DNA from 3 places in the Pseudomonas sp. LS2P72 genome. Region 2 is predicted to be linked to each of the others. Evidence: predicted binding sites of a transcription regulator. Region 2 holds the regulator's gene; each other region holds the start of a gene.
What was found. The regulator FliA, encoded in region 2, starts transcription of late flagellar genes. The targets are predictions, from matches to a motif close to CTAAAGTTTNNNNNNNNNNNGCCGNTAA.
Positions count from the first base shown of each region.

Region 1: a site for FliA is predicted at 2,024-2,051, ahead of ACYZUA_RS24805 (methyl-accepting chemotaxis protein). Genes of this name have one in related genera too.
Region 3: a site for FliA is predicted at 1,553-1,580, ahead of ACYZUA_RS27675 (methyl-accepting chemotaxis protein). Genes of this name have one in related genera too.

Region 1 is NZ_CM142708.1:5,387,989-5,391,263, reverse strand. Features, by position in the region: gene ACYZUA_RS24820 (LysR family transcriptional regulator) at 1-326, opposite strand, end outside; gene ACYZUA_RS24815 (multidrug/biocide efflux PACE transporter) at 417-854, shown strand; gene ACYZUA_RS24810 (transporter) at 867-1,889, opposite strand; gene ACYZUA_RS24805 (methyl-accepting chemotaxis protein) at 2,166-3,275, shown strand, end outside.
Region 2 is NZ_CM142708.1:2,263,108-2,266,382, reverse strand. Features, by position in the region: gene ACYZUA_RS10495 (protein phosphatase CheZ) at 1-418, opposite strand, end outside; gene ACYZUA_RS10490 (chemotaxis response regulator CheY) at 450-821, opposite strand; gene fliA (RNA polymerase sigma factor FliA) at 989-1,729, opposite strand; gene fleN (flagellar synthesis regulator FleN) at 1,726-2,556, opposite strand; gene flhF (flagellar biosynthesis protein FlhF) at 2,673-3,275, opposite strand, start outside.
Region 3 is NZ_CM142708.1:6,025,834-6,029,108, reverse strand. Features, by position in the region: gene ampD (1,6-anhydro-N-acetylmuramyl-L-alanine amidase AmpD) at 1-551, shown strand, start outside; gene ampE (regulatory signaling modulator protein AmpE) at 554-1,390, shown strand; gene ACYZUA_RS27675 (methyl-accepting chemotaxis protein) at 1,698-3,275, shown strand, end outside.

The DNA of each region.
Region 1 (3,275 bases), 3.1 Mb from region 2:
GCTTCGAATCGGTCGGACTGATACGTGTCGGAAATCGCCACGGTCAGTTTTGGCTCGACCCCTTGGGACAGTTGGCTGGCGGTCATTTCCAGTCGGCTGGTGGCGGCCAGGATGTCCTCGGCCCGTTGCAGCATCACGTGCCCGGCCGGGGTCAGGCTCGGTTTGCGGCTGCTGCGGTCGAACAGTGTCAGGTTCAAGTCGATTTCAAGGCTGGCTACGGCGGCGCTGATGGTCGACTGGCTGCGGCCCAGTTTGCGCGCCGCGGCGGAAAACGAGCCTTGAGTCGCTGCCTGAACGAAGGCCTGCAACACTTCTTGAGAGGCCATAAACTATCGCCTTGATCGATGGTTATTGGTTATGAAGTATCGGTGTGAAGAAGGATCATGGCAACCACAGTCACTCAGAGGAGTCTGGTCATGAGCGCCAACAAATCCATCACTGAACGTATTTTCCAGGCCATCGGTTTCGAATTGCTGGCCATCCTGATCTGTACCCCGTTGCTGGCCTGGATCATGGACAAACCGATGCTCGAGATGGGCGTCGTGACCATGGCTATCGCGGCACTTGCCCTGGCCTGGAACGTGGTCTTCAACGGATTGTTCGATCGTGCGCTCAAACACCACGGCATCGTGCGCAATGCGTGGGTACGGGTTGTCCATGCGCTGTTGTTCGAAGGCGGCCTGGTCGCGGTGGGTGTGCCGTTGATTGCCTGGTGGCTGAAGGTCAGCCTGTGGCAAGCGTTCCTGCTGGATATCGGTGTACTGCTGTTTTTCCTGCCGTACACCTACGTTTATCACTGGGCCTATGACGTAGTGCGCGAGCGGTTGGTGATGCGCCAGGTTGTCTCGGAATAATAGCCAAAGATCTTAATAATCCTGTCGCTTGCGAAACGCCCAACGCCCGGCGATCACGGTAAACGTCGCGACCAACGCTACCAGAATCCAGAACCCTTCCGGGTCGTCGGAAAGCGGCACTCCACCGACGTTCATGCCAAAGAACCCGGCGATGATGTTGATCGGCAACGCCAGCACCGTGACCACGGTCAGGGTGAACAGCGTGCGGTTGCTCTGTTCGTTGAGGTTGGCGGCGATTTCCTCCTGCAACAGCTTGATCCGTTCGCCCAGCGCCGTGAGGTCGTTGATGATCAGCGCGAACTCCTCGGTGGACTTGCGCAACTCCTTGACGTCTTCCTTCTGCAACCACTGCGGCGGGCGATTGAGCAGGCGCAGCAACGAGCCCGGTTCCAGCGCCAACAAACGTTGCAGGCGCACCAGCACCCGACGATTGGCGCCCAGTTCGGCGCGGTTGGTCGACAGCCGCGAGGACAGCAACTCATCTTCGATCTGATCAACGCTGAGGCTGGTCTTGCGCACGATCTGGGTCAGCACTTCGCCCTGATCGCGCAGCAGATGCACCAGCAATTCCAGCGGCGAGCGAAAACACTCACCGGCCTTCACCGACGAGCGCAGCTTGTCCACCGAATGCAGCGGTTGCAGCCGCGCGCTGATGATCAGCCGACTGCGGGCGCAGACCCACAGCGTCGAGACATCTGAAGAAACCATGCTGCTGAGGTTGAACACCACATCGTTGACCACCGCCAGCAACGCCGAATCCACATGCTCGATGCGCGTCGAACGGGAGCCCTCATGCAGCGCTTCGAAAAATTCGTCGGGCAACTCCAGATGGCTTTTCATCCAGCGTTCGCATGCGGCGTGGGCCAGATTCAGGTGCAGCCAAAGAAATTCGTCGCTATCGCCGGGTTGTTGCAGGCACTGCAATGCCTTGGCCGAATCGAGCTCCCGGCCGCGCTCGCCGGGGCGAAAACTGAAACCGTACAGCAGACCGAACAGGTCCGTGTCGCGATGACTTTGGTCGATGCTGTGGTTCATGAAGTCTCACTGTGAGGAGGCGCCTGCCGCGGGTTTCACAGGTTCACTTGAGCCGCATCATCGCAAGGATTTTTGACGGTTTTGTGACGGTTGGATGGCGGCAAAATAGTGGCCGTACCGATGGTCGGAATTAATTAAAGAACCGCTCTGGGACGCCGATTACGCTGACGTTAACTTGCACGGCTTTGGCCATGAACCAAGGTCGCAGACAGGGATGTCCGGACACCTTTCACGCCTTGTTGAGGCGTGCCTCATCCCTGTCATGAGAATCACTCGATGCTGCAAAAATCCCTGAGAGCACAAATCCTTGCCTTGTTGAGCGGCAGCCTGTTGGCCATGTTGCTGATCGCCCTGGCCTGCTTTCATTATCTGTCCAGCGGTGTTCAGAACTACGCGAATCTGATCGAAGGCCCCCTGCACACCTCGCAACTGATCGATGAAGCCAACCTGCAATTCAAAGTGCAGGTACAGGAGTGGAAAAACGTTCTGCTACGCGGCAAGCAGCCTGCGGACCTGGACAAATACTGGAAGCAATTCGAAGACCGCCAGCGCGACGTGCAGGGCATCCTCGGTGAACTGGCCGGGCAGAAGGGAATCGAGCCGCAGCTGAAAACCCGCATCGAACGCCTGCGGGACGAACATCGTCTGTTGGGCGCGGCCTATCAGAAGGGCCGTGACGCCTACGTGGCGGCAGGCGCTGACCCAACGGCTGGCGACACGGCGGTCAAAGGAGTGGACCGCGCGACCAGCGATCAGATGAGTGAGTTGGTCAGCGAACTGCGCAAGCAGGGTGCCGAGCAATCGAAGCTGATCAGCACCGACGCTGACCGCACCGTGTTGCTGGGGATCATTGTGATGCTCGCCTCGGGTCTGTTGATCGGGTTGCTGAGCCTGTGGCTGGTCAACCGCAACCTGGTCGAACCGATTCGCAAACTGATCGAGTACGTGGCGCAACTCAGCCAGGGTCGTTTCGCCGAACGCGTGGCCAGCACCCGTCAGGATGAGCTGGGCAAACTGGCGATGGCCGCCAATACCCTGCGCGATTTTCTTGCCGAAACCTTCAACCGTTTGCAGCGCAGCGCCTCGGATCTGGACAGCGCCAGCGGTGAGCTCAATTCCATCGCCACCCTGATGGCCAGCGGCACCAACGAGCAGTTCAACCGCACCGATCAGGTGGCCACGGCAATGAACGAAATGTCCGCTACCGCGCAAGAAGTCGCGCGTCACGCAGCCGATGCAGCACGTGCCGCCGACGATGCCGACCAGTCCGCCCAGCAGGGCGAAAAGGTCATGCAGGGCACCATTCACACCATCACCCAAATGCGCGGCGAAATCGCCAATACCGCCACAGTCATCCGTCGTCTGGAAACCGACAGCGGGCGTATC
Region 2 (3,275 bases):
CTTCAGCCCCGACTTCGCGACGCATGAACCGACCCCAGTCGGTGCTCAAGGCCTGGGCTTCGTTGCTCAGGCCGTTGACCAGCGGCGTGGCGTTTTCCACCAGGTCCATGGTGCGGTTGGCAGCGGCCTCGGTCAGCTTGACCACATAACCCAGACGCTCGGTGGCATCCGTGATCTGCGAGACTTCCTCGGCTTGCGGCATGTTCGGGTCAATCTGGAAATTGACGATCGCGCTATGCAGCTCGCGAGTGAGCTTGCCCACTTCCTGATACAGGCCACGGTCACGGGTCTGATTGAGCTCATGGATCAGTTGCACAGCGTCGCCGAACCTGCCTTTTTCAAGGCTTTCGACCAGTTCGACCGCGTGTTTTTTCAGAGTCGATTCGAAATCGCCCTGTGAAGACTCGTTATGCTCCATAGCTCCCCCCGTGGCGCAGTGGCTTCGCACATCAACCGATGCGTTCGAAGATCTTTTCAATCTTGTCTTTCAACGCCTGGGCCGTGAAGGGCTTGACCACATAGCCGTTAACACCGGCCTGGGCAGCCTCGATAATTTGCTCGCGCTTGGCTTCGGCCGTGACCATCAACACCGGAAGGTGCTTGAGTTTTTCATCGGCACGCACGTGGCGCAGCAGGTCGATACCGGTCATGCCGGGCATGTTCCAGTCTGTTACCAGAAAGTCGATGCTGCCGCTGTTGAGAACCGGAATGGCAGTAGTGCCATCGTCGGCCTCGACCGTGTTGGTGAACCCAAGGTCACGCAACAGGTTTTTAATGATCCGCCGCATCGTTGAGAAGTCATCAACGATGAGGATTTTCATGTTCTTGTCCAATTCGACCTCCAAGCAGTCTTAAACGCGCCCAGCACCTGGACGCGCCATTTCAATCAATCCGGCAAAGCACTCAATGACTGTCTGGAGCACAGCAGATCGGGGCCGGTACGGTTCAACACCCCACCCGCCGCGTTCGCAGTGTCCCCACACTGCCTTCAGCGCGCTCGCCACTCCCCCAAACGCCCCCGCAAACGGGCCGCGCACTGGCTGTGTAACTGGCTGACCCGAGATTCGCTGACCCCCAGGACCTCACCGATTTCCTTGAGATTCAACTCTTCGTCGTAGTACAGCGCCAACACCAGTCGCTCACGCTCCGGCAAATTGGCAATCGCGTCCGCCAGCGCTGCCTGGAAGCGTTCATCTTCCAGATCGCGTGACGGCTCCAGATGAGCACTGGCGCCATCCTCGTGCAGCCCTTCGTGTTCGCCGTCCTGCAACAGATCGTCGAAACTGAATAAGCGGCTGCCCAGGGTGTCGTTCAAAATCCCGTAATAATCGTCGAGACTCAATTGGAGTTCGGCCGCAACCTCGTGATCTTTAGCGTCACGGCCGGTTTTAGCTTCAATCGAACGAATTGCGTCGCTGACCATCCGGGTATTGCGGTGGACCGAACGTGGCGCCCAGTCCCCCTTGCGTACTTCATCGAGCATCGCGCCGCGGATTCGAATGCCCGCGTACGTCTCGAAACTCGCGCCTTTGCTGGCGTCGTATTTGGTCGACACTTCAAGCAGGCCGATCATCCCGGCCTGGATCAGGTCTTCGACCTGGACACTGGCCGGCAGACGCGCCAGCAAGTGGTAGGCAATGCGTTTAACCAGTGGCGCGTAACGCTCGATCAGCTCGTACTGCGCGTCACGTGCCGACTTCTTGTAGAGGTTGTAGCCACTGGATGTCATAGCACCGGTCCTGCGGTTTGTTGCACGAGGCGCTCGACGAAAAACTCCAGGTGCCCACGCGGGTTGGCAGGCAGCGGCCAGGTATCGACCTTCTGTGCAATGGCCTTGAACGCCAGTGAGCACTTGGACCGCGGGAAGGCTTCGTAGACGGCGCGCTGCTTCTGCACGGCCTTGCGCACGCTTTCGTCGTAAGGCACCGCGCCGACGTATTGTAAGGCGACGTCAAGGAAGCGATCCGTGACCTTGGTCAACTTGGCGAACAGGTTGCGACCTTCCTGTGGGCTCTGGGCCATGTTGGCCAGGACGCGGAAGCGGTTCATGCCGTAATCGCGGTTCAGCAGTTTGATCAGTGCGTAGGCATCGGTGATCGAGGTCGGTTCGTCGCAGACCACCAGCAAGACCTCCTGCGCTGCGCGAACGAAACTGACAACCGAGTCACCAATGCCCGCAGCGGTGTCGATCACCAGCACGTCGAGGTTGTCGCCGATATCGCTGAACGCCTGGATCAGGCCGGCGTGTTGCGCCGGGCTTAAATGAACCATGCTCTGTGTGCCGGACGCGGCCGGGACGATGCGGATGCCGCCAGGGCCTTGCAACAGTACGTCGCGCAGCTCGCAGCGGCCTTCGATCACGTCGGCCAAAGTACGTTTGGGTGTCAGTCCCAGCAGGACGTCGACGTTCGCCAGCCCCAGATCAGCGTCCAGCAGCATGACGCGCCGGCCGAGCTCCGCTAGAGCCAGGGACAAGTTCACTGACACGTTAGTCTTCCCGACGCCACCTTTGCCGCCGGTCACCGCGATCACCTGTACGGGATGCATGCTGCCCATGAATTTTCTTTACCTTGTCTTACTTAGACGGAGGCCACATTACTGGCTGCGCGTTCACGAACTGAACAATGCATGGCAGACCATCGATGTAGGTACAAAAACTGTTCATTAATACCTCAGCCGACCTGCTTGGTCGGGCTGTGGTAAATATCAGCGAACATGTCAGCCATGGCTTCTTCGCTGGGTTCTTCTTGCATTTGCACGCTGACGGCGCGACTGACCAACTGATGACGACGCGGTAGATGCAAATCATCCGGAATCCGCGGGCCATCGGTCAGGTAAGCCACCGGCAATTCATGACTGATGGCCAGGCTCAACACCTCGCCCAGACTTGCCGTTTCATCCAGTTTAGTCAGGATGCAGCCAGCGAGCCCACAACGCTTGTAACTGTGATAAGCGGCCGTTAGAACCTGTTTCTGGCTGGTGGTTGCCAACACCAGATAATTTTTCGATTTGATGCCACGACCGGCCAGGCTTTCGAGCTGCATGCGCAGTGCCGGATCGCTGGCCTGAAGGCCCGCGGTATCGATCAGCACCACGCGTTTGCGCAGCAAAGGCTCCAGCGCCTGAACCAGCGATTGGCCCGGATCGACATGCGTCACCGACACATTGAGGATCCGGCCCAAGGTCTTGAGTTGTTCCTGAGCACCAATACGGTAGCTGTCCATGCTGACCAGCGCGATATTCTGCGCGCCGTACTTGAGCACATAGCGGGCCGC
Region 3 (3,275 bases), 2.6 Mb from region 2:
GCGGTTGGTGTCAGGGCGTAGATATTTGCCCCTCGCCCAACTTCAATGCGCGCCCCTCAGACGAAATTTCCCTGCTGGTGATCCACAACATCAGTTTGCCGCCTGCGCAATTCGCCACCGGCAAGGTGCAGGAATTTTTCCAGAATCGTCTGGATGTCACGGAGCATCCCTACTTTGAAGGGATCGCCGACCTGCGTGTGTCTGCGCATTTTCTGATCGAACGTGACGGCACCGTCACTCAGTTTGTCTCTTGTCTTGAGCGTGCCTGGCATGCCGGCGTCTCGAGTTTCGAAGGGCGGGAAACCTGTAACGATTTTTCTGTGGGCATCGAACTTGAAGGCACGGATGATCTGCCGTTCACCGACGCTCAGTATCAGGCGTTGACGACCCTGACCCGGCAGCTGCAAAGCGCCTTCGCGGCCATCACCGCACAACGCATCTGCGGGCATAGCGACATCGCGCCCGGGCGCAAGACTGATCCGGGACCGGCGTTTGACTGGGCACGCTATCGCGCGGCTCTGGCAAAAGCTGTTCTGGAAAATAAGGAGTAACAATGAGTTTTCTGGTGTTGCTGTTGGCGGTCTGGATCGAGAAGTTCTCGGCCCTGCGCCATCGGGTTCAGCGCGATGGTGGATGGGTTCGCGAGCTGAACAAGCTTGAGGTCAGTCCGCGTCTGGCGAAGAGTCCGTGGCTGATTTTGCTGATACTGGTGCTGTTGCCAGTGGCACTGTTGGGTTTGCTGCTGTTGGTACTGGACCCGGTGGCTTACGGTCTGCTGGCGTTGCCGGTGCACTTGCTGGTGGTGATTTACAGTCTGGGCCGCGGTGATCTGCTGGCCGGTCTCGGGCCGTTTCGCGATGCCTGGCGCCGGGAAGACCTGCAAGCAGCCGCTCATGTGGCGAACCGTGACCTGGGTATTTGCGCCGATAGCGGCGAACAACTGCTGGAGCGGGTCGAAGGGCATCTGCTGTGGGAGGCTTACCAGAGCTTTTTTGCGGTGATTTTCTGGTACTTCCTGCTCGGCCCGGTCGCGGCCCTGAGCTATCGACTGCTCGCCCTGGCCGAAGAGCACGGGCAGACCTCGGCCGTGGTCGAGCGTGCGGCCAAACTGCGTCACGCGTTCGATTGGCTGCCGGTACGTCTGCTGGCAGCAAGTTTTGCGTTGGTCGGCAACTTTGTAGCGGTCAGCCGGGTGATGCTGCACGAGTTACTGAACTGGAACATCAGCGCCGCCCAATTGATCGAGAAGGTCGGGCTGGTGGCCGGTGAAATCCCGGCACCGGTGGTCGGGCCTGACGGAATCAACAGCCTCGACCGGATCTGGGAACTGTTGCTGCGCGCGGCGGTGCTCTGGTACGCCGGTTTCGCGCTGTGGACCGTCCTTCCATAAGCACACTGAAATCCTGTATCTGTGGCGAGGGGATTTATCCCCGTTCGGCTGCGAAGCAGTCGTATATTCGGCGCACGCGGTTTACCTGCTTCACCACGAGCACTGGTTTTACGACTGCTTCGCAGCCGAACGGGGATAAATCCCCTCGCCACAGCGCAGCTGCTACCAGTCCGCGTCCCCCCGCCGTTAACCTTAAGTTACAAAACCTCCCGTCGTTTTGAGCTATACAGAGACAGCGCCGAATAGTGGCTATCTGCTCTCGACCCGCGCCTGCCAATAAAAATAAGAAATCGAAGGGAGACTTCCAGTGAAGAGCTTGCTCTATCCCGCCGTCGCGCTGATGAACCGCCTGAGCTTTGGCATGAAGTTCAGCCTGATCAGCGTGCTGTTCCTTGTGCCGATGCTGGTGACCAACTTCTATCTGGTGCGCGATTCTTATCGAGAATTCCAGGGCACCCGGATCGAGCTGCAGAGCCTTGACCTACTGGGCAGCAGCCTGACGTTACGGCGCGATCTGGAAACCCTGAACAACCTGGTGCAGATCAACGTCACCCTCGGTCAGTCCGGCAAGGCCGGCAATGTCGAGTCGCAGATCAATACCCTGGGGCAAAGTGTGTTGACCCGTATGCAAGGGCTGACGGCGATGACCACTGACCCCGAGCAAATCATGGTTTTCGATGGTAAGCGCGATGAAATGATCGCCGCATTCAAGGCCCAGCAAGCGGAAAACTCCCTGCAAAGCAAAAGCGCGATGATCGGCAAGTTGCTCGGCAACGCACAAATTTTCAGCCAGATCATCGCCAGTCAGGCCGGTCTGAGCCGCGACACCCAGAGCGACATGCGCCAGCTGAGCGAACTCATTACCAATGTCACCCCTCCCGTGACGCAACTTCTGGGTGAAGGTCGGGCGATGGGCTCTTTTTCACTGGGGCAAGGCTTTCTCAACTCGGCATCGAGCACTCGTTTTGATGAGTTGCTGGCGCAGATCGAAAAACTGCAGGCCGAATATGCCCTGAAGTTGCAGGATGCGCTGGGCTCCAGCAACGCGGCACGGGAAGCCCTGGCCGCTCAGGCCGATAGCAGCAAGGCGTCGTTGAAAAAGGCCAGTGAACTGTTCGAAGAGCAGGTGGTGATGGCCGACACGCTGGATGCGCCGTGGCAGGGCTTTTACGATCAGGTCACGGGCCTGATGGACCAGACCTACCAACTCAATGAAGCCACGCTGAAGTTTCTTGGCACCCAGTTGCAGCAGCGACTGGAGCAGAACCGCACGCATATGGTCTTGCAGGCCGTGGCGCTGTCGGTGGTGTTTGTGTTGATTTTTTACCTTTACGGCGGTTTCTACGCTTCGACCCGCACCACCCTCAAGCGTCTTGGCGCGGTGATGGACAAGGTCGCGGCCGGCGACATGACGGTGACTTTCAGCGCCAACAGCCGCGATGAGCTGGGTGAGTTGGGTGAGGTGTTCAACGGCACCGTGAAGAAAATCCATGATCTGATCGAGCGAGTCGGCCAGACCGTCAGTGAGGTCGAGCGCCAGGCCGGGCAGGTGGAGAACGTTTCCGCCCAGAGCAACCAGGCGGTGGCGGGTCAGCGCATGCAGATCGAGCAGGTCGCCACGGCCATGAACCAGATGTCGGCCACGTCACTTGAAGTGGCGCGCAGTGCCGCGGCAGCGGTCAGCAGCGCTCATAGCGTCAACGACGAGACCATCAGCGGTCGCGGGTTGGTGGAATCGCAGCAGGGCAGCATCGCGGCCCTTGCCACTGAGATCGATCAGTCGGTGCTGGTGATCAATCAACTGGCCAGCGACAGCCAGTCCATCAGCCGTGTGCTGGAAGTGATCAAGAGCATCGCCGAACAGACAAACCTCTTGGCCCTCAAC